Regions from separate parts of the Enterocloster citroniae genome, predicted to be linked through region 1. Evidence: riboswitches for the same ligand, from Rfam matches in the RefSeq annotation. Region 1 holds a riboswitch; each other region holds the start of a gene.
What was found. A riboswitch is a leader RNA that binds a small molecule or an ion and turns the genes downstream of it on or off. The one in region 1 is predicted to bind glycine.
Positions count from the first base shown of each region.

Region 2: linked by a shared signal. The riboswitch ahead of ABID13_RS04015 (alanine/glycine:cation symporter family protein) and the one ahead of gcvT (glycine cleavage system aminomethyltransferase GcvT) in region 1 are both predicted to bind glycine.
Region 3: linked by a shared signal. The riboswitch ahead of ABID13_RS14055 (AbgT family transporter) and the one ahead of gcvT (glycine cleavage system aminomethyltransferase GcvT) in region 1 are both predicted to bind glycine.

Region 1 is NZ_JBEPLZ010000030.1:2,017-12,167, forward strand. Features, by position in the region: gene ABID13_RS25015 (acyltransferase family protein) at 1-270, opposite strand, end outside; gene ABID13_RS25020 (SOS response-associated peptidase) at 390-1,046, opposite strand; gene lpdA (dihydrolipoyl dehydrogenase) at 1,094-2,494, opposite strand; gene lplA (lipoate--protein ligase) at 2,557-3,549, opposite strand; gene gcvPB (aminomethyl-transferring glycine dehydrogenase subunit GcvPB) at 3,661-5,112, opposite strand; gene gcvPA (aminomethyl-transferring glycine dehydrogenase subunit GcvPA) at 5,109-6,470, opposite strand; gene gcvH (glycine cleavage system protein GcvH) at 6,508-6,888, opposite strand; gene gcvT (glycine cleavage system aminomethyltransferase GcvT) at 6,914-8,020, opposite strand; glycine riboswitch at 8,191-8,303, opposite strand; gene ABID13_RS25055 (DUF3881 family protein) at 8,711-9,589, shown strand; tRNA gene ABID13_RS25060 (tRNA-Arg) at 9,668-9,741, shown strand; gene ABID13_RS25065 (YcxB family protein) at 9,867-10,151, shown strand, end outside.
Region 2 is NZ_JBEPLZ010000002.1:426,356-436,506, forward strand. Features, by position in the region: gene ABID13_RS04010 (M56 family metallopeptidase) at 1-644, shown strand, start outside; gene ABID13_RS04015 (alanine/glycine:cation symporter family protein) at 616-2,058, opposite strand; glycine riboswitch at 2,205-2,302, opposite strand; gene ABID13_RS04020 (DMT family transporter) at 2,435-3,349, opposite strand; gene ABID13_RS04025 (cyclic nucleotide-binding domain-containing protein) at 3,452-4,114, shown strand; gene ABID13_RS04030 (DUF4489 domain-containing protein) at 4,338-4,877, shown strand; gene ABID13_RS04035 (DUF4489 domain-containing protein) at 4,907-5,488, shown strand; gene ABID13_RS04040 (hypothetical protein) at 5,513-6,262, shown strand; gene ABID13_RS04045 (exosporium glycoprotein BclB-related protein) at 6,555-8,939, shown strand; partial or broken gene ABID13_RS04050 (ABC transporter permease) at 9,236-9,403, opposite strand; gene ABID13_RS04055 (SLC13 family permease) at 9,603-10,151, opposite strand, start outside.
Region 3 is NZ_JBEPLZ010000009.1:90,115-100,265, reverse strand. Features, by position in the region: gene ABID13_RS14090 (PTS sugar transporter subunit IIA) at 1-22, shown strand, start outside; gene ABID13_RS14085 (PTS sugar transporter subunit IIB) at 179-667, shown strand; gene ABID13_RS14080 (PTS mannose/fructose/sorbose/N-acetylgalactosamine transporter subunit IIC) at 686-1,432, shown strand; gene ABID13_RS14075 (PTS system mannose/fructose/sorbose family transporter subunit IID) at 1,456-2,289, shown strand; gene ABID13_RS14070 (amidohydrolase family protein) at 2,306-3,034, shown strand; gene ABID13_RS14065 (IF-2B domain-containing protein) at 3,120-4,094, shown strand; gene ABID13_RS14060 (BtpA/SgcQ family protein) at 4,119-4,907, shown strand; glycine riboswitch at 5,326-5,409, shown strand; gene ABID13_RS14055 (AbgT family transporter) at 5,600-7,204, shown strand; gene ABID13_RS14050 (SDR family NAD(P)-dependent oxidoreductase) at 7,312-8,100, shown strand; gene ABID13_RS14045 (M28 family peptidase) at 8,158-9,891, shown strand; gene ABID13_RS14040 (ketopantoate reductase family protein) at 9,912-10,151, shown strand, end outside.

The DNA of each region.
Region 1 (10,151 bases):
GCCCAGCAGGCGCAGTATCTTTTTCCTGGCATACTCCCCTATCCGTTCCTCGCTGCCCGGCCTGTAAAAATACCCTGATATAAAAGCAAACAAGGGCATATGGAATGAATAATAGGGAAACAGACCCCCAATATCCAGATAACTGTTATTCAGATGTCCGTCCACCACAAAGAACATTCCCAGGGCGGAAAGGAGCGCAAACTGCATATTGACCGCCTTTCCTTCCGCCCTTTGTTCCCGGTCATGGAACTTGGATTTCTCTTCTGTCATAGTATCCTCCGCGATCACCGGCACTTAATACCCGGGCCAAAACCCGGCCGTTTCAAATAGTATAATTGAAATAAGGCGGGAAGGCAATGACAGAGTTTTCCAACTAACTGATTTTTTCCCTAAAAAAGGGTTTGCTGCTCATACTCACATGACTTTAATAGCTCAGGGGACACCTGCCCCAGCAGTTCCCTTGTCCTGTCACTGTCAAGGATCCAGTCCCTGACCTGGTCCTTATCAAGGATCAGAGGCATACGGCTGTGGACCGGAGCCATGGAGCTGTTGGCCTCTGTTGTGAGAATCACAAAATGCTCCCCGTCCTGGTACCTATTATAAAAACCCGCCAGGAACAGCACCCTGCTGCCCTCCCTGGTAAAAGTATACTTTTCCTTGCTCTTATTCCACTCATAAAACCAGGACACCGGGACAGCCACGCGTCTCCTGGCCACGCCCTCCCGGAACATGGGCTTTTCCGTTACCGACTCCGACCTGGCGTTAAAGACCAGCCCCTTGCCTCCCGGTCCGGGAAATCCCCATCTCTGCCTGCGGATCTGAAGTCCGGGACCGCCGGTTCCCTGCCTGTGGTCCTGGATTTCGGGGGCGCCTTTCTGATATTCCCCGCCATAAGCCGCCTCTGTCCGGGCCGTGATCACAGGAGCGATTTCCCCTGGATGGATATCCTTATCCATCAGGCCCAGCTCCAGCTTCCAATCCGTCCCTTCCACCAGCCCTGCCACCTCATCCATCAGATCAAAGCTGAAGTGATATCTTCCGCACATCCCGGCACCTCCTGTCATCATTCATAGATTTACTCAGTCATATACTCTTAATCCCGCACAGCCTCCAGGATCCCCTCACTGAACGTGGGGTGGGGGAAAATGGCCCTGGCCACATCTTCCAGCGTCAGGCCGTTTACAATAGCCACCCCAAACTGGCTGATCATGTCCGTTGCCCTGGCACACATCATCTGGGCGCCCAGGATCCTGTGGCTTTCGCTGTCAGCCACCACCTTGATCAATCCCCGCTTCTGCTGGGACAGAACGGACTTCCCATTGGCAGACATCAGGTATTTCTTTGTAATGACCGGACGCCCCTGCTCCTTCGCTTCATCCGCGCTGATGCCCACGCATCCGATCTCAGGGCTGGTGTAGACGCAGGAGGGCACCACCTCCGTGCGGATCTCCATGATCTCTCCCGCCATATGGGATACGGCGTTTCGGCCCTGGGCAGTGGCAGCATGGGCCAGCTGAATGCCGCCCGTGACATCACCCACCCCATATATACCGGGAACACTGGTTTCATAGTATTCATTGATAACGATCCTGCCCCGTTCCATGGCCATGGCCTGTATCTGATGGCTGCTCTCCTGTGTAATAAGCCCCTCTGTATATGCCTTCCTGCCCGTGGCTATGAGGATTCCATCCGCCCTGGCTTCACAGGGCTTTTCTTTTTCCACATACCGGCATATGAGGCCGGATCCATCCCCTGCTGCCTGGATGGACTCCACCTTTGCACCGGCATGGATCTCTGCCCCGCGCTTCTTAAGGATCATTTTCAGGTTCTGGGCAATCTCTTTATCCATTCCCGGAAGGATCCGGTCCAGTGCCTCGATCACAGTAACCTTACGTCCAAGGGCGGTGTAAACAGAGGCGAACTCCATCCCAATGACACCGCCGCCTATGATGACCAGATGTTCAAACATGTCTGTTTTTTCCAACAGTCCATCACTGGTCACCACCCCGGGCAGATCAGAACCCGGGATAGGCGGGCAGGCGGGCACGGAGCCGGTTGCGATTAAAATGTGATCCGTCTCCAGCATCACAGGGCCCTCTGCAGCTTCCCCTTTTGTCATGGTTACCTTTACCATATTTCTGTCTATAATGGTGCCCGTGCCGTAATACACGGATATTTTATTCATTCTCATCAGCGAGGCAATGCCCTTTCGCAGCTGTTCCAGTACCTCGCCTTTGCGTATCTGGACCGCATTCATATCAACCTCCGCACCGGATACCGCAAGCCCTATGGAAGGCCCTGCCTGGAGTTCATGGTACAGATCAGCCGTGTGCAGGATGGTCTTTGTAGGGATACACCCCCTGTTCAGGCAGGTACCTCCCAACTCCCTGTTCTCCACCAATGCGACCTTCATTCCCTTTTTTGCACCCTCGATCGCAGCCTCATACCCTCCCGGTCCGGCCCCGATCACCACCAGATTCAATCTGTCCGCCATATATCCAAACCTCTCTTCCCTTTAAGCTTACCCTATATGTACAGAATTACTCACATTTTTCCTTACATACACTCTTTAACAAGTGTTATGATGTCACTTATTTTGGCGCCCTCCCCATGAGCCCGGCCCACCTTCTCCATCCCACCGCACACAGCGGCTTCATCATAGGGGCAGCCCTTAAGGCAGACTGCCAGATCTCCGATCATCTCCTGCTCCATTGCATCGGAAAACACATTCACTTCCCGTATCTTTCCCTCATCCACATGAAACTGCATCTGGATACCGCCCCAGAAAAACCTGCGTCCCATCTCATATTCAAAGGGGATCTTTCTTCCATACTTCCACTCCCAGGATTCAAACTTTCCTGTCATGGTCCCAATCTCATCTTCCGGAAGGCTGCTTTCGTACATTCTTTCAGCCTCCAGCCCATAAACCCGGGAAAATGCCCCTACCAGGGCTTCCTTCATCCTGCCCACAGTCAGGTCCGGGCAGAATTCGCACAGGTTTGCCACTCTCGCCTTCACGGAGGAAACCCCTTTGGATGCCAGCTTTTCCTTGGGCACGTTCAAATACCGGGACATATACTCTTTGTCCGCATTCAGAAGCACGGTTCCGTGATGGTAACAGCAGTCACCGGAATGATAGAATGCATTGCCTGAGAATTTGCGCCCGTCCACGGTAATGTCGTTGCGCCCTGTTTTCTCCGCCTTCAGCCCCAGGCTTCTGACCGCCTCCAGGATCACATCCAGCTGCTTTGATACGTCATAGTCTTTTTTCTTTACAATAAATGTAAAGTTCAAGTTCCCCAGGTCGTGGAACACCGCTCCGCCGCCGGACAGGCGCCGGACCAGATATCCCCCTTCCTCCTCCAGGAAATTCACCTTGCATTCGCTCCAGCAATTCTGGTTCCTGCCGATTACCACCGTATGGCGGTTCTGCCACAGGAAAAGGATGCAGGTCCCCTCCGGCACATGGATAGTCATATATTCCTCCATGGCCAGATTCCTGTAGGGATATGTATTCTCTGTGTCGATCCACATGATCCTGTCAATCATACCGTCACCTTTCATATAAAAAGAATCCTGTTATAGGAGCACGTTCCTATGGAATGAAAAACCTGCCCGGACAACGTATCCCGCTGTCCGGGCAGACAGTTCACCCTATGTTCATTCACTTTCCCAGGTGTAGCGCAGCACCGGCTTGCGGGCAGCCGTCACTTCATCCGGTCTTCCAATGGGCGTGGTGTGAGGCGCGCCGTGAAGTTCCTCCGGCGCGCTCAGGGCATCCTGGTAGATCCTGTGGAATACCTCAATGGCCTCATCCAATGTCTCCCTTGACTCTGTCTCCGTTGGCTCCACCATCAGGGCCTCATGGACGATCAGAGGGAAGTACATGGTGGGCGGATGGATGCCGTAATCCAGCAATGCCTTGGCAATATCCATGGCCGTAACGCCATTCTCATGTTTCATGTTCTCCAGGCTCATTACAAACTCATGCATACATGTCTCATCATATGCCATGTCATACACATCGGAAAGCTTTACCTTCATGTAATTGGCATTCAGGACCGCGTTGGAGGACGCCTCAGGGATTCCTTCCCTGCCAAGGGTTATGATATATGCCAGGGCCTTAACCACCACCAGGAAATTGCCGTAGAACATTTTAACATCCCCGATGGATTCCCCGCCCCGTTGGAACACGTACCTGCCCTGTCCCTTATCCTCACATCTCACTGCTCTCACACCGGGCAGATACGGCTCCAGGAATGATTTGCAGCCCACAGGCCCGCTGCCCGGACCGCCGCCGCCATGGGGTGTGGAAAATGTCTTGTGCAGGTTCAGGTGCACCACATCAAATCCCATGTCGCCGGGACGCACGATCCCCATGACCGCATTCAGGTTTGCTCCGTCATAATAGCAGAGTCCCCCCGCCTCATGGACGATTCTTGTTATATCCAGTATATTCTTGTCAAACAGCCCCACTGTATTGGGATTGGTAAGCATAAGGCCTGCCGTATCTTCACCTACGGCTGTCCTCAGCTGCTCCAGGTCCACGCATCCATCCTCCCTGGACGGAATGCTGACCACGTCATAGCCGCACATGGAAGCGCTGGCAGGATTGGTTCCGTGAGCGGAATCCGGCACAATGATCTTTGTCCGCTTTGTATCATTCCTGTGCACATGGTAAGCCTTGATCAGAAGCAGTCCGGTAAACTCCCCATGAGCGCCGGCCGCGGGCTGGAAGGTCATGGCATCCATGCCGGTGATCTCACAGAGGTATTTCTCAGCCAGATACAGCACCTCCATGGAGCCCTGGACCGTATCCTGGGGCTGCAGGGGGTGGACGCGCTGAAAGCCTTTTAATGCAGCGGCCTGTTCATTTACCTTGGGATTGTACTTCATAGTACAGGAGCCAAGGGGGTAGAACCCGTCATTGACACCGTGGGAGCGCTTTGCCAGCTCCGTGTAATGGCGGCTGATCTCATTTTCCGACATATGGGGCAGGCGCGGTTTTGACTTTCTTAAATGGTCCCGTTCAAATGATACCATGGGCACATCCCATTCACCGATCAGGTCCAGCCTTCGTCCCTGGGATCCTTTTTCAAATACAAGTTTCATGAGCCGCACACCTCCTTATGTCCGCATTCCAGCACATTCCGGACAATGGATGCAGCTTCATCCATCTCCTCTTTTGTGTTCATCTCCGTGGCACACCAGAGTATCTCCCTGTCGGACAGGGGCAGGCCGCCCAGGATTCCCTGTTTTTCAAGGGCGCCCAGGATATGGGCGCTGCCACTGCATGCGCCCTCCGGGCTTACTGTTACAAACTCATGGAAAAACTCACGGTCATACCTGGGCTCTAATCCTGCAAGCTTCAGCACATCCCTGAAATAATGCGCTTTGGACATACACTGCATGGCAGCCTTTTCCATGCCGTCTGCCCCCATGGCCGTCATATACACCGATGCGGTCAGGGCACACCACGCCTGGTTGGAGCACACATTGGAACTGGCCTTTTCCCTGCGGATATGCTGTTCCCTGGCCTGGAGCGTAAGGACAAACGCCCTCTCACCCCGGCTGTCCGTTGTCTCCCCCACAATGCGTCCGGGCAGCTTCCTTGTCATGGCGGCTGTGGCCGCCATGAATCCAAGATAGGGACCGCCGAACGCAAGGGGCATTCCAAGGGGCTGCCCGTCCCCCACTGCAATGTCAGCGCCATATTCAGCCGGCGTCTTCATCACTGCCAAAGCCATGGGATTACAGGACATGATATATTTGGCTCCGGCTTCATGGGCAATACGCCCCAGACCTTCCCCGTCCTCCAGGTTGCCGTAATAGTTTGGCTGCTGCACGTAGAAGCAGGCTGCCTGGGGATCTGCCTTTATCATATCCTCCAGGGCCTGTGTGTCCGTGACCCCGTCCTTTTCCGGTACAATGACCACTCTGGTATTGCTGCCAAAACAATATGTCTTGATCACTTCGATCGTTCCCGGACTGGCTGCGGCGGAAACATACGCAGTGCTCCTCTTCCTGTCCCTGCACATGGCCACAGCCTCCCCCGCCGCAGTGGCGCCATCATACACCGATGCATTGGAAGCATCCATTCCTGTCAGCTCACAGATCATGGTCTGATATTCAAATATGGATTGCAGGATCCCCTGGCTGATCTCCGCCTGGTAAGGCGTGTATGCTGTTACAAACTCCTCCTTGGAGATCACGCTGGAGACAATAGCGGGTATGTAATGGTTGTAGGCCCCCGCTCCCCTGAAAATATGCCGGAACACCACATTCTTTTCCGCCATCTCCTCCATCCTGGACATTACCGCCTGCTCATTGAGGCCGGAGGGGATCTGAACGCCGTCCTTTAACATCACCTCACCGGGTATATGGGAAAACATTTCCTCAAAACTGTTAAATCCTATCTCATGAAGCATTTCCTGCTGTTCCTGCTTCGTATTCGGCACATAAGTACCCATGATATTACACCCCATTTCTAATGGAATAAAGATGCTTTTATTCCAGAGTCTTTACATATGCTTCATACTCAGCAGCGCTCATCAGCTCTTCCGTATCCGTGACACTTCCGATCTTCACCAGCCACGCATCATAGGGAGACTCATTGATGGACTCCGGCGCGTCCAAAAGCGCCTCATTCACCTCTTCCACCGTGCCTGTCACCGGTGAATACACATCAGAAACAGCCTTCACGGATTCCACATCTGCAAATGCCTCCCCTGCCGTCACCTCGTCCCCTGCTTCCGGCAGGTTTACAAACACCAGGTCTCCCAGGGCATCCTGGGCATAATCCGATAATCCTACCAAAGCGGTGTTCTCATCCACCATCTTGACCCACTCATGTGACTTTGAATACTTTAATTCCTCCAGAACATTCATCTCAATACCTCCTGTTATATGATACTCAACGTTTATAGAAAGGCAGCTTCACCACTTCTGCGGCCACCCGCCGTCCTCTTACCTCAACCTCCAGCACAGTGCCCGGTTCCTTATATCCAACATCCACTAAAGCCATTGCCACCGGATATCCCAGATAAGGACAATGAGTGCCGGAGGTGGTGATCCCAATCTGCCTGCCGTCCGCATAAACCGCCTGATGTTCCCTGATGATTCCCCGTCCCGTCACCTTTAAGCCGATCCGTCTCCTGGTCAGGGGGCCTTTATCCACCAGCGCCTGCTTTCCGATAAAATCCTCTTTATCCATTTTTACAAATATTCCCAGCCCAGCCTCCTTGGGTGAAATGGTATCGTCCATCTCGTGTCCGTACAAAGGCATGGATGCCTCCAGTCGCAGGGTGTCCCTGGCCCCTAACCCGCATGGGATCAGCCCCTCCTCCTGTCCTGCCTCCATGAGCATCTCCCACATGGCCGGCGCGTCCTCCGGGGCCAGATAGATCTCCACCCCGTCCTCACCCGTGTAACCGGTCTTGGAGATAATGCATTTGATATTCCCGATCATACGGTCAAAGAGACAAGTATAATATTTCTCCGGTATATCCTCCTCCTTTGCCAGTTTCCTGAGGATCTCCATGGCCTTCGGTCCCTGCAGCGCCAGCTGCGCCACTCTGTCTGAAATGTCCTCAAATTCCGCGTCCCCAAACTGGTGGGCCTTCATCCACTGGAAATCCTTATCCTTATTTGCTGCATTTACCACTATAAAATAGCAGTTGTCCCTTACCTTGTACACGATCAGGTCATCCACCACACCGCCATCTTCATTGCACATGGGGCTGTAGCGGGCCTGGCCATCGGCCATGACCGTATAGTCATTGGTCAGGATCATGTTCAGGTTCTTTTGTGCATCACTGCCTCTGCAGATGATCTCCCCCATGTGTGAAACATCAAACAGGCCGCACTTGGTGCGCACTGCCATGTGCTCCGCTATCACACCTGTGTCATACTGCACCGGCAGCAGATAGCCTGCAAACGGCACAATCTTCCCCTTGTACTTTACATGTGTGTCATAGAGCGGTGTCCTTAATTCAGTGCCGCCAGTTACTTCTGTGCCCATAAATCATTACCCTCCTTCATATGCTGTCCAGTGTCCCAAAATGCGCAGACATTTAAATCCGCGCTGAAAGACTGTTAAAAAAGCGCATGAACAAATAAACATGTTCATGCGCTCTGTCTTTGGACCTGAAAGATTTGGCTTCGTCGGTGCTCATCGCTTTCCAGAGTATCGTCCGGTATCCGGTCCTTTTGCCTGAGAGTTCTCCGCTTCCCCTTCGGCGCTGCCCTAAGTCACTGCCGGATCATCACTCCAGCCCCCGGACAGTCTCTCCCGAATCCATCATCCGATGATATGCAGTTGTCCGCAAACGTATGGCTCACCGCCCCGCCCTTGCTAAGTTCATACTAACACAGGTGATGTTTTCAGTCAATAGATAAAGGTTGTTTATAATTTAACGATAATTCAGCCTGATAAGATTGGGAATACTTGGAAGTATGAAGCTATACTGGACAGGGAACAGGTCTTTTCCTGCTCCGGCGCCGGGAACCGGATCGTCTTATATGAACGTTCTCTGAAGTAATCTTTACAATTAACGAATAAATTAGCCTGTCCAAAGAAAAAATACTGGTAATCTGATATAAAGTAGTATATAATGGGCAAAGATGATGAGGCGAAGGTGTTCCTTTTGCCTCATTGTTGTCTGATAAAAAATACGGCTTATGATAATAGATTAGGAAAGAAGGTGACCACATGCATAAGTTTATGCGGACCATTGGGTTTAGCATGTACCAGAAGAAACAGGATATGGAAAAACTGCTGCGGCGTCTTGCAAAAGAAGCCAGGGAGAACGGACAGTTGTCCGAACGGGAAGGCAGTACGTTCTGTGAACTGCGGGTAGAGACCGCTCCCGGCATGGGTGTTGCCATGGCTGGTGAGATGAGTCCAAAGGGAACATTTAACCGCGAATATTATTTCCCCTATGTGAAAAGCACGGATATAAGTTCGGATGCGGAATGCTCCATCCAGCGTCACACGGAGCGGGAAACATTTGCCGGACTGCTGGATGAATACAGAGTGGGCATCTCTCTTATCTTTTATATAGAAAACTCCATGGAATACCGGCTCCGCAAAGCCGGCCATAAGCCTGTAAAACCCTTAGGCGCCGCCCTTTCGGGCCTGTGCGTGCAGGGCAGGATCCTCCTTCCCATACAAAAGACAGAAAAACAGGCCGAGGATTCCAGAATGGCTGCCAGAAAGAGGAGCAATCTGCTGGAAGCAGCCAAACGCGGGGACGAGGATGCTATTGAAACACTGACCATTGAGGACATTGACCTTTACTCCATGGTTTCCAGGCGGATCGCCCATGAGGATGTGTATTCCATTATTGAGACCTGCTTTATGCCCTGCGGCATTGAATGCGACCAATACTCCGTAATAGGGGAGATCACCGGAATTGAGCTGAGTGCCAACCGGATTACCAAGGAAGAGGTTTATGACCTGACCCTGGACTGCAATGACATGATCTTCCATGTTGTCATCAACCGCCAGGACCTCCTGGGAGAGCCAAAAGTAGGCCGCCGATTCAAAGGTCAGGTATGGATGCAGGGAACTGTGCAATTTGAGGCTTGATTTTTTTCCCAAGATAGGTTATTATATAATGCGGACCGTGTGATACGGTTCGCAGATATCAATGATACAAATTGATGTGTTTCTGTAGCTCAGCAGGATAGAGCGTCCGCCTCCTAAGCGGAAGGCCAGCGGTTCGAATCCGCTCAGGAACATTAGAACTTACAGCTCGAAAGTCTGACAGAATCAAGGCTTTCGGGCTGTTCCTATATCTATAGAGAAGCCGAATTCACAACAAAAAGAGTTGTTTTTGATTAGCAAATTATAACGGAGAAAGCGCTTGAATCCAGTCGCATGGGATGCTGTAATCATATTAACTCCGCAGATAACACGGCTTATCGGAATTACGGAAGAAATTACGGATAAACTGTTGGAGGTACGCGTGGATATGGAACCGATTTTTAGAATCGTTATCAATGAGGATAATTCAAAACAAAAAGAGCAATTTATGCGTATATCTGATATGCTGTATTACCAGAAGCAACGGCGTTCCATCGGAAACTGGGTGTTTCTGGTCTGGTGGGGTATCGTTGTGATAAGCTCTATTCTCATGCCTGGCGAGTTG
Region 2 (10,151 bases), on a different contig from region 1:
AGACTCCGGAAGCTGTTAAAAAGTATGGAATAAAGCTGGCGGACAGAGGGGAGATAGAGGTTTTTTTTGCCACTCACAGGAAGATGTCTGATTACCTGACCTACCGCCTGCCCGGTGAACTTTCAGATGGAGATTATATGGAAGCCCTGGGAAACAGCAGCGGAGGAAATCTGTTCCTTACCTCAGATCAGGCCGCCCAAAGACGGCTGGAGGATTTGAACAGATATGTGGATACCTCTGCAGTCCCTCAGGAATGGAGATCAGCCGGAGCGGTACAGCGGTTTACGGGAGACTGGCTTTACCGGAGATTTGAACAGGGGGAACTGATGGAGATCGGGTATCCGTGGAACCATTCCATGTTTATCAGCGAACCGGTATCCGTCATTGACTGCGAGGTCCCTGCCCTGCTCATACTTGTAAGCCATGATATGTACACATCTGCATCCCTCACAGATGCAGAGGCTGAGCACGGCCCCATACCAGAGGAGGACAGGACTTCCCGCATGTGGTATATATTTTTTGCAGAATCGGACAGTGATGAGATGTATGCCATCTCACTGAACGGGGATCTGTATCATGAATCGGATCTGCTTAAGATCGCGCGGACCGTTCACTTTACAGAGAATGCCTGGACAAAGAAGTGAGGCGGGATACACGGTCCTTTTGAAAGAAACGTTTGGTCTCATCCGTTACCACACCGCTCAGTGCAAACAGCGCGATCATATTGGGCAGGGCCATAAGGCCGTTGAATATATCAGCAATGGTCCACACGGCCTTTACTGTCATGTATGGCCCGATGAAAACAGCAAAGATATACAGCCAGCGGTATGCCTTGACCACCTTCATGTTGCCGCCGGTGAGGTATTCCAGGCACCGCTCGGAATAATAATCCCAGCCGAGGATGGTGGTAAAGGCAAAGAACACCAGGCAGAGCATTAACAGGAATGAGGAGACAATGGCCGGAAGAGGAAGGCCGCTGTTAAATGCATAGTTTGTGATGGCCACTCCGGTCAGACCCTCCACCTGCCATGCACCGGTGAGCACGATGGATAGGCCTGTCATGGTGCAGATCACAATGGTATCAATAAAAGTGCCTGTCATGGAAACCAGGCCCTGGCGCACCGGCTCCTTTGTCTGGGCAGCTGCAGCGGCAATGGGAGCAGAGCCAAGTCCGGCTTCATTGGAGAAAATGCCTCTGGCAATCCCTTTTTGCATGGAAATGATCATGGTGCCCACAATACCGCCCGTGACGGCAGATGGGTTAAATGCGCCTGTTACAATGGTCACAGCTGCCTGAGGGATAGCGGACAGGTTGCACAGCAAAAGGGCAACTGAGAGAAGGATATAGACCACGGCCATAAAAGGAACGATCACCTGGGATACATTTGCAATGCGCTTGATTCCCCCAATGAGGACCAACGCCACGCACACGCTGAGGATCAGGGACGCGATGACCACGGTCCAGGAATAGGTTCCGATCCCTGGAATGGTCACGGTCCAGGACTGATTGGGATCAAAAAAATGATTCACTGCTGAGGAGATTCCATTGACCTGGGAAAATGTCCCGATTCCAAACAGACCCACACAGACGCCAAAAAATGCAAAGATCCTGGCCAGCCACTTCCAGTTTGCGCCCATTCCACGTTCAATATAATAAAACGGCCCGCCCAGCACATGGCTGCTGTCATCCACCACCCGGTACTTGACCGCTAGCAGCCCTTCCGCGTATTTGGTGGCCATTCCAAGAAATGCCGCCAACTCCATCCAGAACAGGGCGCCCGGCCCGCCGGCGGCAATGGCAGTGGCCACGCCCACAATATTGCCTGTTCCAATGGTGGCTGAGAGGGCGGTACAGAGGGCTCCGAAGGAGGTCACCTCCCCTTCGCCGTTTTCTTCATTTTTAACCATCCATTGAAGCGCCAGTGGGAGCCTGCGGATCTGAAGAAGGCCAAGCCTTGCTGTAAGCAGGATGCCCCCGGCCAATATGAGGACCATAAGGGGAACGCCCCATACCAGATCATCGATTTGTTCAAGTACCTGATTGATTGTCTGCCACATGTTTTAATTCCTCTTTTCTGCATTGATTGTTCAACATTAAAAACAGCAAAAAAATGAGACTGCTTCCAGTCTTCTGGAATCAATCTCACGTAACGGAATCAGGGAATAGGGACCCATGGAGGTCCTGAATGCGTACTGTATCATTCAAATCTTTCTCTGTCCTTTTGCCTGAGAGATTGGTGCGCTCTGCGCACTTTGCACCTTCGGCCCCCGCACTGAAGCGGGTTTCTCCAGAGTTACATCCGTCCATAGTCTTTTTCCGCCGGTGCGGAAGCCTGAGAGTGTTACTCCTTCGGCAAGCCATTGCTTTTTCCTACGAACATCATCTGTTGTTTTTTGTTGACGGTATCAAAAGTATCATATGATAGGCCGGTTGTCAATAGGATTTTCCGTTTGGTTTTCTGACCGCGGACACATGTTCGTAAACCAGATTGAACACCATGCCGACCGCAACCACAATGCCCCCCACAAAGGAGGTGCCGGGGTAGGTATTTTTTGAACACAGATCCAGAAGGATTCCTGTAAAAAGCTGTCCTACAAAGGTCAGAAGCGTAAGACGGAAGGCAGATACCCTGGGAACCGTGATATTGCAGAGCAACACCGTGGAAACACCCAGGATCCCTCCGCAGTATATCCATGCCTGAGTTGAAAAAACAGACGGACAGGAGAGATCGGCAAATGCTGCAGGATCCCGCATGATGACCAGGGCGGCGACCACGATCGTAATGGGAAGGCCCACCAGGTGGTTTACAAGGGAACCCTGAAGATCGCCTGTATGCCGGGCCAGGCATGCATTTACGGTACGTGAAAGTACCACTGAAACACCTGCCGCCAGGGAAAAAAGAGCGGCGCAGGCAGCGGAACCCACGGTACGGTCCATCATGATAAAGATGCCAAATAGAGAAAAGCCAAGGCCGATAAAGGATTCCCTCTTAAAGGGATGCTGCTCCATGCCAAACAGACCCAGGCAGTCAGTGGCCAGGGACGCTGCGGTCTGGCCTAACAGTCCCAGTGCAACAATGCTGGTCATGCTGATCTTTCCGAAGGCAAAATTATTAAAAACAGTGGTCAGGACGCCGATTGCGCCGCCCAGATAGATCCACAGGGGCTGATGCTGCCTGGGCGGAATCCGTTTTCCCTGTGCGGCGCACAGCACAAATGCAAATACCACCCCCACTATATGGATGATAACAGCAGCCACAAAAATCCCGTAGTATTCTGATAGACCTCCGTTGATAAATACCATTACGGCAATGACCACCCCGGTTAAAAAAGACAATGCGTGATACATTTTCCCACCTCCCTGCCTATATTGTACTGTGAGATATTGACAGCTGCATAGGACATATGTCATACTAGTCAAAACCTGTATCATGTATAATGAAAGGGGAAAATGATGCAAAGAAAGCCTTTATCGGACCAACATTGTGTGAAACTGGCCGAATATGGATTACAGGCCATTCCGCTGGATTCCTGCGTATGCCTTAAGTTTCACGCAGGGGAAACTATTTTGCAGGAGGGAATGCCCATCACATACCTGTTTGTGGTGGTATCGGGCAGCGCAAAGGTCTGCTCCACTGCCAGGAACGGCAAAAACCTTGTGCTTTGTTATTATATTTGCGAAGGTCTGATGGGAGATCTGGAACTGATGACAGATACCTATATTGCCACCACCAGCATTGTGGCTGTGACGGATTTTGAATGCATTGCCATACCTTTTCAGCGCAATGCCCTTTACCTTAAATCCAATGTCCGGTTCCTAAACAGGCTTGGGAGTGAACTTGCACTGAAGTTGATACGCAGTTCACAAAACTTTGTGTCCGCTTCCCTGTATTCGGGGGAAGAGCGTCTCTGTGCGTACATCCTTCAAACTTCCCACAATGGGATCTTCAGCGATATCCTTACCGATACAGCCTGTTCCGTGGGGATGAGTTACCGCCATATGTTCCGTCTTTTGAACCGTCTTTGTGAAGAAGGGGTGCTGGAAAAGCGGGAAAACGGATACAGGATCCTGGACAGGGAGTCATTGGCTGAAAAGGCAACGGAATTTTTATAAATGAAACGAAAAGACAGGATAAAGGCAGGAAAAAGCAGGATCCTGTCTTTTTTGTTGGAGAAAAACAGGCGGCCGATCAATTTTTTGAACATGCCTTAAGGCGGATGGGGGAAAGAAAAAGAAAAAAGTCAAGCCAGTCACACTTTTGTCCGAATTTAATATATTATACTATACCAAATCGGTATTAGAAAATATAGTAATGCTAATTTAGTGGAGGTTCATTATGAGCGATACAAATTATAATAATTGTGAGAGTGAAAATAGAGAGTCCTGTTATGAGTGCAAATGCTGCTGCGAGTGCGACAGGCCCCAATATCTTCCTCCTAACAGGACCCTGTTAAAGTGCGGCTGTCCTGGTGCTGTTACCCTTCCTCTGGCTACCATAGCAGGAACCAACTTTACAGTGGCTTCTGTGAACGTGGATACAAGAGGATTCCGCAAACCATGCATCAAATTTGAGTTTGCAAGCAATATCGTAACCACTGCAGGCGTACTGACCCTTAACCTGCAGATCTTCAAACAGTGCAAGAACCAGCTGGTTCCTATTCCGGTAGGTCCCGTATGGACGTTCTCACGTCTGGTAGCTGTTACTGAGAGCAATGCCTTTACGTTCTTTGTTTGCGACTGTGATATCTGTGAGGAAGAATGCTGTAACTACAGCGTGGTTGCAACTGTTGCAGGCGTGGCAACTGTTGGTGTTACTTCCATCAACAATGCAACTCTCTCTGCAATTGTAGTTGACAACGGGTGCGGCTGTAAATAAATTGATTCCATGAACAATGAGGAGCGGCTATGTATAACAGTAATTTCAGACGCTGTGGGTTTGGGTGCTTTGGAACAGGCAGGTGCAGACCCCAATCGAATTATCCCATGAAGAACCGTGTTGAGTCACGCCCAGGGCGTGATGTCAATGGCAGTGTGTGTTCCGGCAATGGACATGAGAACAGCAAAAGGTTACTGTTAAAGAGCTCCTCATTTGGGGGACTGGTTTTGCCCGAAGGCATGGCGGGGGAAGCCACGTATCATGTGGCTTCCCTGAATCTGGATACATCCGGCTGTAAGGATTTTCTGGTGCTTTTAAATTTTTCATGCAATATAACAGCCAATGTATCCGGTTTTCATTTAAGGTTTCAAATGTTTAAGCAGGAGAAATGCCAGCCGTTTCCTGTTCCCGTCAGCTCCGGCGTACTGTATACCAGGGCAGTGGCCAACACAGGATCCGATTCATTCACATTGTCGGCATGTGACCGTGATTCAATGAAAAGTCCATGCTGCAGCTACAGTGTGCAGGTGGAGGTGGCAGGTATAAGATCCGGCGGAACAGGGCTGATTGCAAACCCGGTCCTGATTGCTACCATCATGGAAAATAATTAATCTATCTGATAGGAGGAACTCCCTATGGAGGCACAAAAAATAAAAGAATATAACGTTTCCCGTATGTCGATTGAGAAAAATGTTATAAGCTGGGAAGGCCATGCGGTACGGCTTCCGGGAGTTGTCCGCATATGGGTGGGTGATAGTCCTAGAAGAACATTTCCAATCAGTATGGTACTTATCCTTCTTATGATCGCGCTGTCCGGACCGGGGATCGTGAACAAGGCTGTCATGCTGGCGGTCCTGGGCATATACATGGGCATTCATCTTAGATCCGGGAAAAAAACGGATACGCAAACAGGCGGAAAGGATCATGTATATCTGGAACTCTGCAGTGGGATGGTCTGTTCATTTGAGTCGGGAAGCGAATCCTTTGCCATGGAGTTTTATGAGGTGTTAAAGCATCATATGGAAGGGGATGCAGGTATGGCCCACTGTGAGATTGTTTTTGAAAACGGCGGTGAGATCATTAACCAGACAAAACAGGAAGAACCTGAAAAAGCATCCAGCGTCCTGGAATTGAATGTATCTGGGGGACTGAATGGCCAGATCGTGCAGGAATTGAAAAGGCTGTACGGCAGCTATACAAAGAAAACAGATACCAACAGCGAAGTGCTGTTGCTTATAAACGAAGCAGCCAGCCTGATGGAGAAAAATGACAGGGTTGGGTTAAAGTCTGTTTTTGAGAAGTTCATTACACTGGGCTTGATCAATGACTGTAATGAGCTGGGATTGGATTCCCTTCTTCAGGAAATAAGAGCCACCATTTATTAGGATATTAGTTATCATACATTTACAGCCTCTGCAGCCATCAGGATTTACCATGGCGGCGGAGGTTCTTTGCTGTGGGAGGCAGAAGGGGCATTGCACCTTAGCGGCCTGTCCGTCATATAGTAATATAGAGCTGACAAGCATCCCCACTTATTTTGAAAATATCCCCCGGATTGCAGGTATGCAGACAAAATACGGCGGATAGTAAGGCTGGATCTTATGAGCCATAAAGAGAGGTCAGCTATGCAGGATAGGCTTTCTAAAAGCGAAAATCTATGAATAAGGAGCAATCAATATGAATGAATTAAACAGACCAGGATACGAAGGTAATGTTCCATTCAGCAGAAACCGATGCAGCAAATCTGCGGCAGATATGTGCAGCTCATGCGGCTGCGGCGGCTGTAACTGCTGCTGCGGCCGTGGAGCAACCGGGCCGACCGGGGCAACCGGGCCGACCGGGGCAACAGGAGCAACCGGGCGGACTGGGGCAACAGGGGCGACTGGAGCAACCGGGGCGACTGGAGCAACCGGGCGGACTGGGGCAACTGGGCCAACCGGGCTAACAGGAGCAACAGGAGCAACCGGCCCTGCTGGTCCCACAGGGCCTACTGGAATAACCGGGCCAACAGGAGCAACCGGCCCCACAGGAGCTACGGGAACCACTGGAGCAGCCGGTCCTATTGGACCTACTGGAATGACAGGCCCCACGGGAGCAACTGGCCCCACGGGAGCGAATGGAGTGACTGGGGCAACCGGAGCCACGGGAGCAACTGGTCCCACGGGAGCAGATGGAGGAATAGGCCCCACCGGTCCCACAGGAGCGGATGGAGTAACGGGTCCTACAGGGGCTGCCGGAACAACAGGAGCGGATGGAGCAACCGGCCCCACGGGAGCCACGGGAGCAACTGGTCCCACGGGAGCAGATGGAGGAATAGGCCCCACCGGTCCTACAGGAGCGGATGGAGTAACGGGTCCTACAGGGGCAACCGGAGCCACGGGCATAAATGGAGCTACTGGTCCAACAGGACCTACGGGAGCCACCGGAGCTACCGGGGTACCGGGAATCATAGGCCCTACCGGTCCCACGGGAGCGGATGGAGCAACCGGCCCTACGGGAGCAGCTGGGGCTACGGGAGCGAATGGAGCAACCGGTCCAACGGGATCAACTGGAGCAACAGGGGTTACGGGAGCCACAGGAGCGATAGGCGCTACCGGTCCCACGGGAGCGGATGGAGTAACCGGCCCCACCGGAGCGATTGGAGCTACGGGAGCATCAGGCGCTACGGGCCCCACCGGTCCAACTGGCGCTACGGGTTCCACTGGATCAACCGGAAGCATAGGTCCCACCGGCCCCACGGGAGTAAGTGGGGCTACAGGTCCCACGGGGGCAACCGGAGCAACAGGAGCGGACGGAGCCACCGGTTCTACGGGAGCAACCGGAGTTATAGGCCCCACGGGAGCAACCGGGGCCATAGGCCCCACCGGCCCCACGGGCGCTGATGGAGCCACCGGTTCTACAGGCGCCACAGGTCCCACGGGAGCAAATGGAGCGGACGGAGCCACCGGAGCAACGGGCGCTATAGGGCCTACCGGAGCAGCGGGAGCAACCGGCCCCACGGGAGCAACCGGCCCCACAGGCCTTACCGGAGCAGCGGGAGCGACCGGTCCTACCGGAGCCACCGGAGTGGCAGGAGCGACCGGCCCCACCGGAGTCACCGGCCCTGCTGGGCCTACCGGAGCCACTGGAGCAGCGGGAGCGACCGGCCCTACCGGAGCCACCGGAGTCACTGGAGTGGCAGGAGCGACCGGCCCTACTGGCCCCACCGGAGTCACCGGCCCTACAGGGCCTACCGGAGCAGCGGGAGCGACCGGCCCTACCGGAGCCACCGGAGTCACTGGAGTGGCAGGAGCGACCGGCCCTACTGGACCTACTGGAGCCACCGGAGTCACTGGAGCAGCAGGAGCGACCGGCCCTACCGGAGCCACCGGAGTCACTGGAGTGGCAGGAGTCACCGGCCCTACTGGACCTACCGGAGCCACCGGCCCTACCGGGGCCACCGGAGTCACTGGAGCGACCGGCCCCACCGGAGCCACCGGCCCTACTGGACCTACTGGAGCAGCGGGAGCGACCGGCCCCACCGGCCCCACAGGTATTGCAGGCAGTTCTGCAATCATCCCATTCAGTTCAGGCATTCCGCTGTCACTCACAACAATTGCGGGTGGTTTGGTTGGAACGCCGGGCTTTGTGGGCTTTGGATCTTCCGCACCGGGAATCAGTATTGTGGGAGGAGTGATCGACCTTACAAATGCAGCGGGCACATTGACTAACTTTGCATTTTCAATGCCAAGGGATGGTGTGATAACCAGTATGTCCGCATTCTTCAGTACAACAGCGGCTTTAAGCCTTGTTGGAAGTTCAATTACGATTACCGCCCAGTTGTACAGATCCGCCACACCAAATAACAGCTTTGTAGCTGTTCCGGGAGCGGTAGTGACCTTGGCGCCGGCTCTTACAGGCATTCTGGCAATTGGAACATTATCTTCCGGTACAGTAACCGGCCTTTCAGTAACTGTAACAAATCAGACCCGTTTGCTTCTGGTCTTCACAGCCACGGCATCCGGTCTGGCACTGGTGAATACAGTGGCCGGGTATGCAAGTGCAGGTTTGGCTATTTCATAGACCTGTGCAATGAACATTTTAAATAGGTAGTCTGATCATGTGGGAAAATCCAAATTATGGGTTTTCCCATTTTTCCATGGAGGAATTACTGTGGCGGAAGGATTCCTCCCGTGAACCCCTTCTGGAGAAGATCATCCTGTAAAAGGGGTTCCTAACAGAACACACGTGTCCATTAAAAACAGGCTGCCACTTCAGCGGAATGGATCAGCTGGAATGACAGCCCATAGCATCAATAATCCAGGGCGTTAGGATCTTCGCCACAGCAGAGGACTTGTTCCAATGCGTGGAAATCTTGCCTACTTACTGGTGTTGATCTTTTTTTCTGCTAATGCAATGATCTGGTACAATACTCCTGACACAATGCACAGGATCACAATGGAGGTAACCACCATTGTCATGGCAAAGGTCTGTGATCCATAGGTGATGAGATATCCCAGGCCTGCTTTGGCGGATAGGAATTCACCTGATGGTGTTATAATAGGGCTGAAGCGACTGGACAAGTATAGTCTCTGATTCCCTTTCAGAAAGTACTTGCTATATAATCCGGCAAGTGCCCCAAAGCAAAGAAACAGGCTCCGAAGAGCCTGTTGTCTATAGTGTCTCTCATATCTTATCTATCTTATTGTTCATTATGCGGCTGACCAGGTAAACCACAAAAGGGAATTACAGATAAATGACCGCACAAAGAACGGTTGTTACGATTCCAAAAAGAACTACTAACGGAAGACCACACTTTACAAAGTCCTGGATGGTATATCCGCCGGCTTCCATAACGATCAGGTTGTTTCCAGCGCCGAATGGGGATGCGAACACACCGGATGCACAGATGCTGACAACCATTGCGCCTGCAAGAGGATTGATTCCAGCTGCCTGGCAAAGCATAAGGGCAATTGGAAGAACCAGTACAGTTGCAGAGGAGTTCATCAGGAACTGAGTGATCAGCAGCTGAAGGGCAGCAATACCGCCAAGCAGTGCGAGGGGAGAGAAGCCTGCAAGAACAGGTGATAACTGGGTTACAAAAAATTCAGCTGCTCCTGTGCTGACAAGTGCCTTACTAATTGGGAAAACGCCTCCCACAAGGAATACGGAAGAAACCGGGATTGCCTTAATAGCCTCATCCATGGTAATACATCCTGTTAAAACAACAAGCACAGAGCCGATAACACCAGCCAGCATGATCGGAATAACTTCGGTTGCCATTGCAAGAATTGT
Region 3 (10,151 bases), on a different contig from region 1:
CATTGGATTAAGTGAACTGTAGGATCGCACGTAGGAGACCAAAGTACGGTCTCCAAGTGCTCATAACGAGCCACTGCACTAAGCTCGTGGGAGACCTCGCTAAGTGCCAGTGACATGTATCGCACGTAGGAGACCAAAATACGGTCTCCAAGTGCTCATAACGAGGAGGTTATAAGAGATGGATATAAGCGTATTTCGTATTGATGACAGATTGATTCATGGACAGATCATTACGGCGTGGATTGCCTACGCTGATGCAAAGACTATTATTGTGGCGGATGACAAGGCGGCTAAGGATGAGTTCCAGCAGTCCCTTCTTAAGATGGCCACACCGGATTCCATTGCCCTGAAGATCCTCAGCGTGGATGACGCCATTGCCTATATCCAGTCAGGCGAGGGGAGCGGAAAGGTGCTGCTGCTTATGCGCGGTCCGGAGCAGGCCCTGAAGTTCATAGAGGCGGGGATTGAGAAAGATCAGATCAATGTGGGAAATATGAACATGAAAAAGGGCAAGACCAAAGTGCTTGGCAACCTGTGGGTGTTCCCGGAGGATGTGGAGGCTATTAAGGGGATCTATGGACATGGCGTAAGACTGGAAGTGCGGGCGGTTCCAAATGAGCGCAGCCAGGATGTGATGGAACTTCTGAAAAAGTGTAAGTTGGCATAATAAGGGGAGGATAAGGTTATGAGTTTATTTATGCAGGCATTATTGGTAGCAGTGTTTGTGACGGTTGCTTTTATTGATTCCCATACGACCCAGACGCATATATTCCGTCCGGTGGTGGTCGGCCCGGTGGTGGGTCTGATCATGGGGGATGTGCAGACCGGCTTTGCAGTGGGTGTTACGGTGGAACTTATGTTTTTGGCTGTTATCTTTGTGGGTACGGCAGTGCCGCCCAATCCCACCATCAGCACAGCCATTGCAACCGGGATCGCTATCCTGGGCGGAGGCGGAACGGATCTGGCCGTGGCGACCGCACTTCCTGTTTCCTTTATCGGACAGATGGCAGAGACATTCCAGAATTCAGTGATCAACGTATACCTGATGCACCGCGTGGAAAAGGCGGCGGAACGCCTGGATACCAGGGGGATCGTTGCCAATAACCTGATCTTTCCCATGGCAGCCAACGCCCTGTTGTACGGCGTTCCCACATTTCTGGCCATTTATTTTGGGGCATCTTATGTGCAGGCGATCATCAACGCCATCCCGGCCAAGGTCATCACAGGCCTGTCAGTGGGAGGCAGCATGATCGGAGCGGTCGGTTTTGCGTTGCTGCTCAATTCCATTAAGGTAAAGAAGTTTTGGCCCTTCTTCCTTTTAGGCTTCTTTGTGGCAGCATACCTGAATATCAACATGATCGGGATCGCCCTTTTGGCAGTGATCTGTGTGGCCATGTACTATTACTTTAAGATTGCGGATGCAAACGCGTGATTGGGGAAAGGACGGAGAATGATATGAGTACAGAGAACAACGGGAATGAGAACAAGCTTACAAACCGCGACTTATGGAAGGTATTCCTGCACCAGCTTACCATCAGGGGTACCAACAACTATGAGCGCCAGCAGAACGCGGGATTTACAGAGGCAATGATGCCTGTGATTGAAAAGTATTATGAGGACCCTGAGGAGAAGAAGGAAGCATATGCAAGGCATATGGAATATTTCCTTACTAATGACATCACTTCAGCCATTCCCGTGGGAGTGGCCGCGGCCATGGAGGAGCGGTACGCTACGGAGGGCGATATTGACCCTGATTCTATCAATGCTGTTAAGACCGCCCTGATGGGACCTCTGGCAGGACTGGGGGATTCCCTCTTAAACGGTACGGCCAGACCCATCCTGGCAGGTATCGCCATTTCGCTTATCACAGCGGGACTCGGCTGGATAGGGCCCATATTCTTTGTGATCGGCATGTCCATCGTGTCGCTGGGCGTAAGGTATCTGGGGGTGTTCCAGGGCTATAAACAGGGCGTTAAATTTGTGGAAAAGATACAGTCCAGCGGACTGATCAGCAGGATCTCAGAGCTGGCGGCCATTGCGGCTTATGTGATCGTGGGCGGATTTATACCGGCCCTTGTGGTCATTTCCATTCCCATTGTGTACCAGAGCGGCGATACGGTGCTCAGCATCCAGGAAACCCTTGACGGGCTGATGCCGGGCATACTGGGGATGCTGTACACTGGGCTTATGTATCTGCTGATCTCCAAAAAGAAGATATCCGCAGTTAAACTGATCCTGGTTACCATGATCGTGGGTATTGTGGGAACTTACTGCGGTATTTTGGGATAAGACTGGAGGTAGAAGGATGATCGTTGATATCCATTCGCATATTAAGAGGAATCCTGCAGGACAGGAAGAAGAGGAGAAAAAACTCCTTTTGGATATGGAGAAGAACGGGATTGACTTCCGCGTGGTTTCTGCCCTGGATGGCTGGCCTGTGGAAGCGGGGAACCGGTATATATCAAAGCTGGTGTCCGCTTATCCGGACCGTCTGGCCGGCTGCGCGGTCATCAACCCAAAGGAGGATAACTGCGCCGAAACAGCCAGGAAAGCCCTAAAGCTTCCCGGCATGGTGATGTTGGAATTTAATTCCGTGGAGCACGGCTATTATCCCGATGCATGCAGCGGGATTGAGGATGTGCTTGCAGTGGCTGAGGAACGCAGGGTTCCGGTCAAGGTATTTACCGGAATCGGCTCCCGCTCCATGCCGCAGCAGTGGCTGGGACATGTGAGAAGGCATCCGGACCTTGTGTTCCTGTTCCTTCACATGGGATGTTTCGATTATGGATATGGCTGCGTGGACCTGGGAAAGGAGATCCCTAATATTTATCTTGAGACCTCCAACCAGTATGAGGTCCAGATTCTGAAGAAAGCAGTGACCAGCCTTCCAAAGGAGAAGCTGGTGTTTGGCTCATCCTATCCGGAACGGTTGACCAGATGCTCTTTGGATGTGTTTGATATGTTCCATCTGGATGAAACATACAGGGAGTATCTGTTTGGAAAAAACGGCGCCAGGATACTGGGGCTTGACTGAGTCAACGGAAACTGCTGAGGCAATTGAGATAACAAAATGCGGGGCGGATCCTGTATCCGCGCCGCACAAGGGGAGATTTATTAAAATGGAAAACAACGTAAGGAATATACTGCCCGGCCCTATGAGGGAAGTATTTGATTCAATTGTGGAGCAAAGGGTCCTGGGGGCGAGCAATCATATCGCCATGGTCGGGGATATGATCGAAGCCGTGGTCCGAAGGGGAGAGGATGAACAAAGGCCCGCGGACCAGGTGATTGATGAGATCCTGGCGGTGGCGGATTTTTTTATCGCCACAAGAGGGGAGGCCAGCCAGGCGGTCAGCAATGCGATCCTGCTTATGACTCATAATATCAGATCTTATGCAGGGATGGACTTGAAGGAAGCGGCGCCCCTGATACTGGAGACAAAGAACAGCTATGCCAGGACGGCTGCTGAGGCAGTGAAGCAGTGTGTGGCTTATGGGGTCAGACTGGCGGAGACCATGGAGACCATATTTGTATACGATTATTCCAGCACGGTTGAGAAATTCCTCCGGGGATTAAAGGAGAATGGAAAGCAGTATACGGTCTATATTGCGGAGAGCCGGATCATTGACGGGGGAAGGCCTTTTGTAAAGGCGTGCCTGGAGTCCGGGCATAAGATCAAGTTTATCCCGGAGGCGTCCATGATGTATTATCTTAAGGACTGCCATGGCGCCTTCATGGGCGCGGAGACATTTTATCCGGACGGCACGGGCTTTAATACCACAGGCTCTGATATAGTGGGCCTGATATGCAGGCATTACGGGGTACCGCTGTATTTCCTTACACCTCTGATCAAGCTTGATATAAGGCCGGTGTTTGGCGGCAGGAAGAAGCTGGTATATGATGACCTGAAGGAAAAGCTGACAGCGAACTGGGGAGAGGACCTGGACAGGGGGTCCGTTGATTTTATCACCCCCGAGCTGGTGGGTGTGGAACCGGAGTTCATCCGGGGGTTTGTGACTGAAAAGGGTGTGATACCCTCTGGTCAGATGTATGGGATCAGCATGGAGTACAGCCGGAATTTAAGGGGAGTATAGGATGAGGAAAAGGAGAGAACGCAGATGAATTGTTTAGGACGCGGTTCAAAGATCGTATTGTCCATGATCCAGCCGGAGCCGCTGCCCGGCAGTTACCGGCACGCGGGGATGGGGATCCGGGAGATCGTGGATATGGCCCTGCGGGAGACGGAAATGGTGGCGGAGAACCATTTTGACGGAATCATTGTACAGAATATGAACGACATGCCCATTAAACAGGAATCCAGTCCCGAGGCGATCGCCTACATGACCAGGATCTCCTATGAGATCAGGAGACGTTTTCCTGAACTGCTCATGGGGATCCTTATGAACTGGGACGGAGTGGCCGGCCTTTCCGTGGCCGATGCGGTGGGAGCGGACTTTGTAAGGGTGGAGCACCTGTTTACAGGAGCAAGCGTTACCAGCGCCGGTATCCTTCAGGCCCAGTGTGTGGACATCGCAAACCTTAGAAAACGCACCGGATCCAAGGTGCCCGTCTATGCGGATGTGCACGAGGTGCACGGAATCCCCCTGGGCAGAAAGCCGGTGGGGGATGCTGCATGGGAGTGTGTCCATGAGGCGTTTGCAGACGGCCTGTTTATGTCCGGTAAGTCTGTGGATGAGAGCATCCGTATGGTCAAGGAAGCCAGGGAGAGGGTAAAGGACACGCCCATTTTTCTTGGCGGAGGAGCCACCGGAGACAACATCCATGAGCTGATGCAATATTTTGACGGCGTGTCCGTTGCCACCTGGATCAAGAACGGGGATATGAAGAATCCAATTGACCCGGAACGGGCCAAGGTCTTTATAAGTGAGGCAAAGCGGAAGTCATAGGATGGGACTCTGAACAGTTGTAAATAAGTCTGAATTTGATTTGCTTTTTTATAAGACATCATCTTTTATGGTTATTGTTGTTTTTTAAGCATAAACAGCGTATAACAAAAGAGTATGATGTCTTAATTTGTTTAATTTTCAGATTTGTGCATTTATAATTGAGATAAAACTTTGGATGGAGGGAGGGGGGGGGGGGGGGTATTGTATAATTTCACAATATAATAGTGCGAAATTTATTAAAAAAAACATTTTTTAAGAAAATCTGCTTATAATACCTCTGATTAATTGAAAATTACATAGTTAAAACTGCCAAAATTCAAGAACTTTATCTATTGACTGAAATCGTTAATTGTGCTAATATAGGTTCAGCAAGAGTGGACGAAGAGTCAAATATTTACGGACAACTACATATTATCGGATGATAGATTCGGGAGAGACCGTGCAGGACGCGGCGCCGAAGGGGAAGCGGAGAACTCTCAGGCAAAAGGACCGAATACTGGACGATACTCTGGAAAGCAATGATGCACCGACGAAGCCAAATCTTTCAGGTCAAAAAGACAGAGCGCATGGACATGTTTATTTGTTCATGCATTTTTTTTGCAAAAAGTGAATAAAACCTTAAAATCTAAGGTTTTTAATAAAAAATGGAGTGTTGGATTTGACGCTTCCATACAAAAGAAAGGGGAATGTTAATGAAAAAGGAAGATGATGAAAAAGTAGTTAAGAAAAGCTGGCTAGAGCGATCCATGGGCGCCATTGAAAAGGTGGGGAATCTCTTGCCGCATCCATTTTGGCTGTTTGCAAGCCTGGCTCTGATTACGGTGGTACTCAGTGCTGTTTTGCACGGCATGAATTGGTCAGCTTCTTACGAAACCGTGGTGGATGGGGCCATTCAGGTAACCACTGCCCAGGTCACGAACCTGATGACTTTCGAGACCTTGGCCCATTATCTCACAAACTTTATTAGTATCTTCGTAAATTACTATCCATTGGGCATGCTGATTTTTATGACAGTGGCTGTGGGATATGCAGAAAAGCTGGGCCTTTTTGATGCTCTGATGCGTAAGGCGGTAATTGGCGCTCCCATCATGATCGTTTTCATCGCTGTGTCTTTTGTGGGTGTCAATTCCAGCATAGGATTTGGCGCCGGGGTGGTGTTTACCATGGTTATAGCAGCCGCTGTGTTTAAATCTCTGGGACTGCATCCGTGGATTGGAATCATCATGGGGTATGCGGCAGCCAATGGCGGTTACACGGCCTGTTTGATGATTGCGGCTACAGATACAACTCTGGCTGGAATATCTGCTCAGATTGTTGAGGCTAACCATATTGTGGATGCCACCGGTGCGCTTGCGCCTACCCATGCGGCTATTAACTATTATTTCGTGGCAGCGGCAACCTTTATTATCACTGCTGTCTGTGTGGTAGTCACTAAATACGTAACAGTTCCTCACCTGAACCGCCAGCATCCGGAACTTGTTCTGAAAAAGGACGCCAGCGAACTGGAAAAGATGAAGGTGACCAGCCAGGAAGCGCGGGGGCTTAAATTTGCAGGATGGGCTACTGTGATCTATATAGCTCTTCTTGTAATTGCCTGTATTCCAAAGAACTCTTTTATGCGCAGCCCGGATGGAACTTTGATACCTAATTCACCGTTCTTGAACATGATTATACCGCTGCTGTTCTTTTTCTTTATGATTATAGGCTCGGCTTATGGTATTGGGATCGGTAAGATAAAGGCATGGAAGGATGTTCCTCTGATGATGGAAAAATGTCTGGATATGGCGGCTTCATTTATGGTTGTCTGTCTGACTGCCTGTATTTTTGTGGATCTGTTCTCACGTAGCGGTATTGCTACTGTTCTGGCTGCCAAAGGAGCAGAACTTTTGATCAGTCTGAATATGGGGAATATTGGTCTCTTTATCCTGATCATCCTATTGTCCTGCTTCTGTAACCTCTTTATCACAAGCAATAGCGGAAAGTGGGTTATGCTGGCACCTTTCCTGGTTCCCATGCTGGCCATGCTGAACATAAGTCCGGCCATGACACAGGTCCTGTACCGTATTGGTGACTCATGCTTTAATATCCTGTCTCCTGTTGAACTTAATGTCCCCATCGCATTGGGGCTCCTGGAATCCTATAAAGTGAGCCAGAAGGACAAGGTTGGACTTGGTACATTGATTTCGATGCAGATGCCTTATGCGTTCGCGTATCTGATCGCATTTTTCCTTTTGGTCCTGGTATTCTATTTCCTGAAGCTGCCTCTTGGACCGGGAGCCGGTATTTTCCTGAATTAAGGAAAGCGGGATATGATCATTGGCGTATGTATCATCATTATAGCAGGCCTTCCGGCTTATGAGGGCCTGCGTAGGAAAAATAAGGCAGTCATGAAAGGAGAAGGTATATGATTTCCATGGATTTATCCAATCAAATAGCAATGGTAACAGGCGCCGGAGGAGGGATCGGCGGAGCTCTCAGTCTGGATCTGGCAGGTCTGGGGGCTGATATGGTCCTGACCTGCAGAGGGTCCAGGGCGCGGTGCGAGGAACTGGCTGATCAGATAAGGGAAATGGGGCGCAGGGTTTGCGTCCTTCAGGGAGATATCTCCCATTCGGAGGACTGCAGCCGCATGGCAGAGGAGGCCATGGAGTTTTATGGCAGGCCGGTTCAGATACTGGTCAATAATGCGGGATATTTTTATGATGTAGCCCCTCTGGTAGAGATGAGTGATGATCAGGTGAACAATACAATTGATATTAACTTAAAGGGAACCATGTATATGTCAAGAGAGGTATGCCGGCGTTTGGTTGACGCGGGTACGCCTGGCCGGGTCATAAATATTACTTCAGGTGCGGCTCATTCAGGCCGTGTGAATTTCAGCAATTATTGTGCCAGCAAGGCGGGGATACTGGGCCTGACCAGGGCTATGGCTCTGGAGCTTGCGCCTGCGCATATCAATGTCAACTCGGTTTCGGTGGGATACGTGGAGGTTGGACGCTGGGAGGGCGATCCAAGCAAGGATGCTGTGCGGGCCAATATTATCCCGCGTATTCTTTTGCGGCGTCCTGGTGCGCCCAGGGATATTTCCAGAATGGTCTGCTTCCTGGCAAGCGAATGTGGGGATTGGATTACTGGAAGTGACTTTATCATAGACGGAGGAGAATCCTGCGGACGGGTACCATTTGCAGACTGAGATTCCAGGTTTTGTACCTGGGAATATCGGATCAGACAAGAGAGGGAGTGTAATAAGATGATAAATAAAGAGTTAGAAATCAAGCTGATGGAGGAGGTGGACGGCAAAAAACTGATGGAGCACGCCGAATACATCACAAGCCAGGACAGGGAATCGGGTAGCCCGGGAGAAAAACGGGCGGCTGAGTATTTTCGCAGTGTGATGGGGGAACTGGGGCTGGATGTGGACATCCATTATGTGGAGAATTACATCAGCCTGCCTGTTTTTGGCAGCCTGACCCTTCAGGACGGGACTGAACTATCTTCCTGCATTACCCACAGCTATGGCGCTTCCACAGGGGAAGCAGGCCTGGAGGGGAAAGCGGTTTACGTGGGCGGTAAAAAGCCTGCCAACGGACAGGAGGATATCACGGGCAGGATCGCCGTGATGAATGGTCTGGCTTCGGCGGTTCCCTGCAAGGCGCTGGAGAACCGTGGAGCTGCCGGGATCATCTGCATTACCAGCGGAGACTACCCGTACAATATGTCCATCAGCCCCATCTGGGGCCAGCCGGTTCCCTCCACAGTGGGCATGCTCTCCAAGATACCTGTGGTGACGGTAAATGCATCAGACGGCAAACGGCTTTTAGACAGTCTGGACCGGGGAGAGACCTGTGTAAAGATGGTAACCGAGGTGTCTACTAAATTTCGCACCGTGCCTGTGTGTGTGGCAGAGCTGAAGGCGGACAAACCCACGGACCGGTTTGTCATGTTTGGAGGACATGTGGACTCCTGGCATAAAGGGGGCGCGGACAATGGCGGTTCTAATGCCGTGGTCCTGGAACTGGCCCGGGTGTTCAGCAAGTACAAGGACAAGATGAACGTAAATATCCGGTTCGTATGGTGGAGCGGCCACAGCAATGGGCGCTACAGCGGCAGCAATTGGTATGGGGATACCTATTGGGAGGATCTGCATGATCATGCAGTGGCTAACTTTGATATAGACACGGTAGGAACCAAAGGATCCAACAACTTTTCCCATATAGAGTGCAACAAACAGTGCTATGCCCTGGGGCGTCAGGTGGTCAGGGAAAGGACCGGTCAGGATCCGGAATACATGCGTATTCAGCGGAATGGAGACCAGTCCTTCTGGGCTCACGGCGTACCGACCCTGTTTGAATGCCTGTCCCTGCAGCCGGTGGATGGACAGGGGGAGGGAACCTTTATGCCCGGACTTCCCTGGTACTGGCACACCACCCAGGATGTATTTGAACATCTGGGGGAGGAGGAACTGCGCAGGGATGCCCAGATATTTGCATTAGCGATCGCCCGAGTGGTTATGGCCAATGTATATCCATTTTCCTATGCGGAACTGGCGGATGAGATGATGGGGAATTTGGAACATTACCAGAGTGTTGCGTCAGGCGCCTTTGATCTGACGGAGGTGATGAAACTGGTTGGGGGGTTAAAAGATAAATTCTTGACCCTGGACAGGGAAATTACCCGCCTGAACACCCTGGAACAGCTGAATGAATCTGATACTCAAAAGGCAGGCATGCTGAACGATCTCTGCATGGATCTGAACAGAATCCTTATACCGGTGCACTACTGTAAAGACGGCGACCTGTTCCAGGCCGATCTGGCTGTACCCATTCCGGCTTTTCCGGAATTTGACCAGCTGTCCGAACTGGCATCCATGGACAGGAACAGCAATGAATTCAAATTCCTTGAACGCCAGCTGCTGCGTAACAGAAACAGGGTCCGCCATTTTCTCATACAGGCCGCCAGACGGCTGGAGAATGCCGGAATGTGACAAAACAGGGGAGGGTACAAATGAAATATACATTAGTGGGAGCCGGGGCGATCGGAGGTTCCATGGCAGCCTGGCTTACTAGAGCCGGGGCGGAGATCCTGTATGTGGACGCTGTTCCTGACCATATCCGGGCTATGAATGAGAGAGGGCTGACCATCCGTGATCCCCGGGGAGGGGACTTCACGGTTCCGGTAAAAGCAGTCCATATTGATGACTTGGGGGAACCGCTGGAGGTGGTGTTTCTCGCGACTAAAACCCAG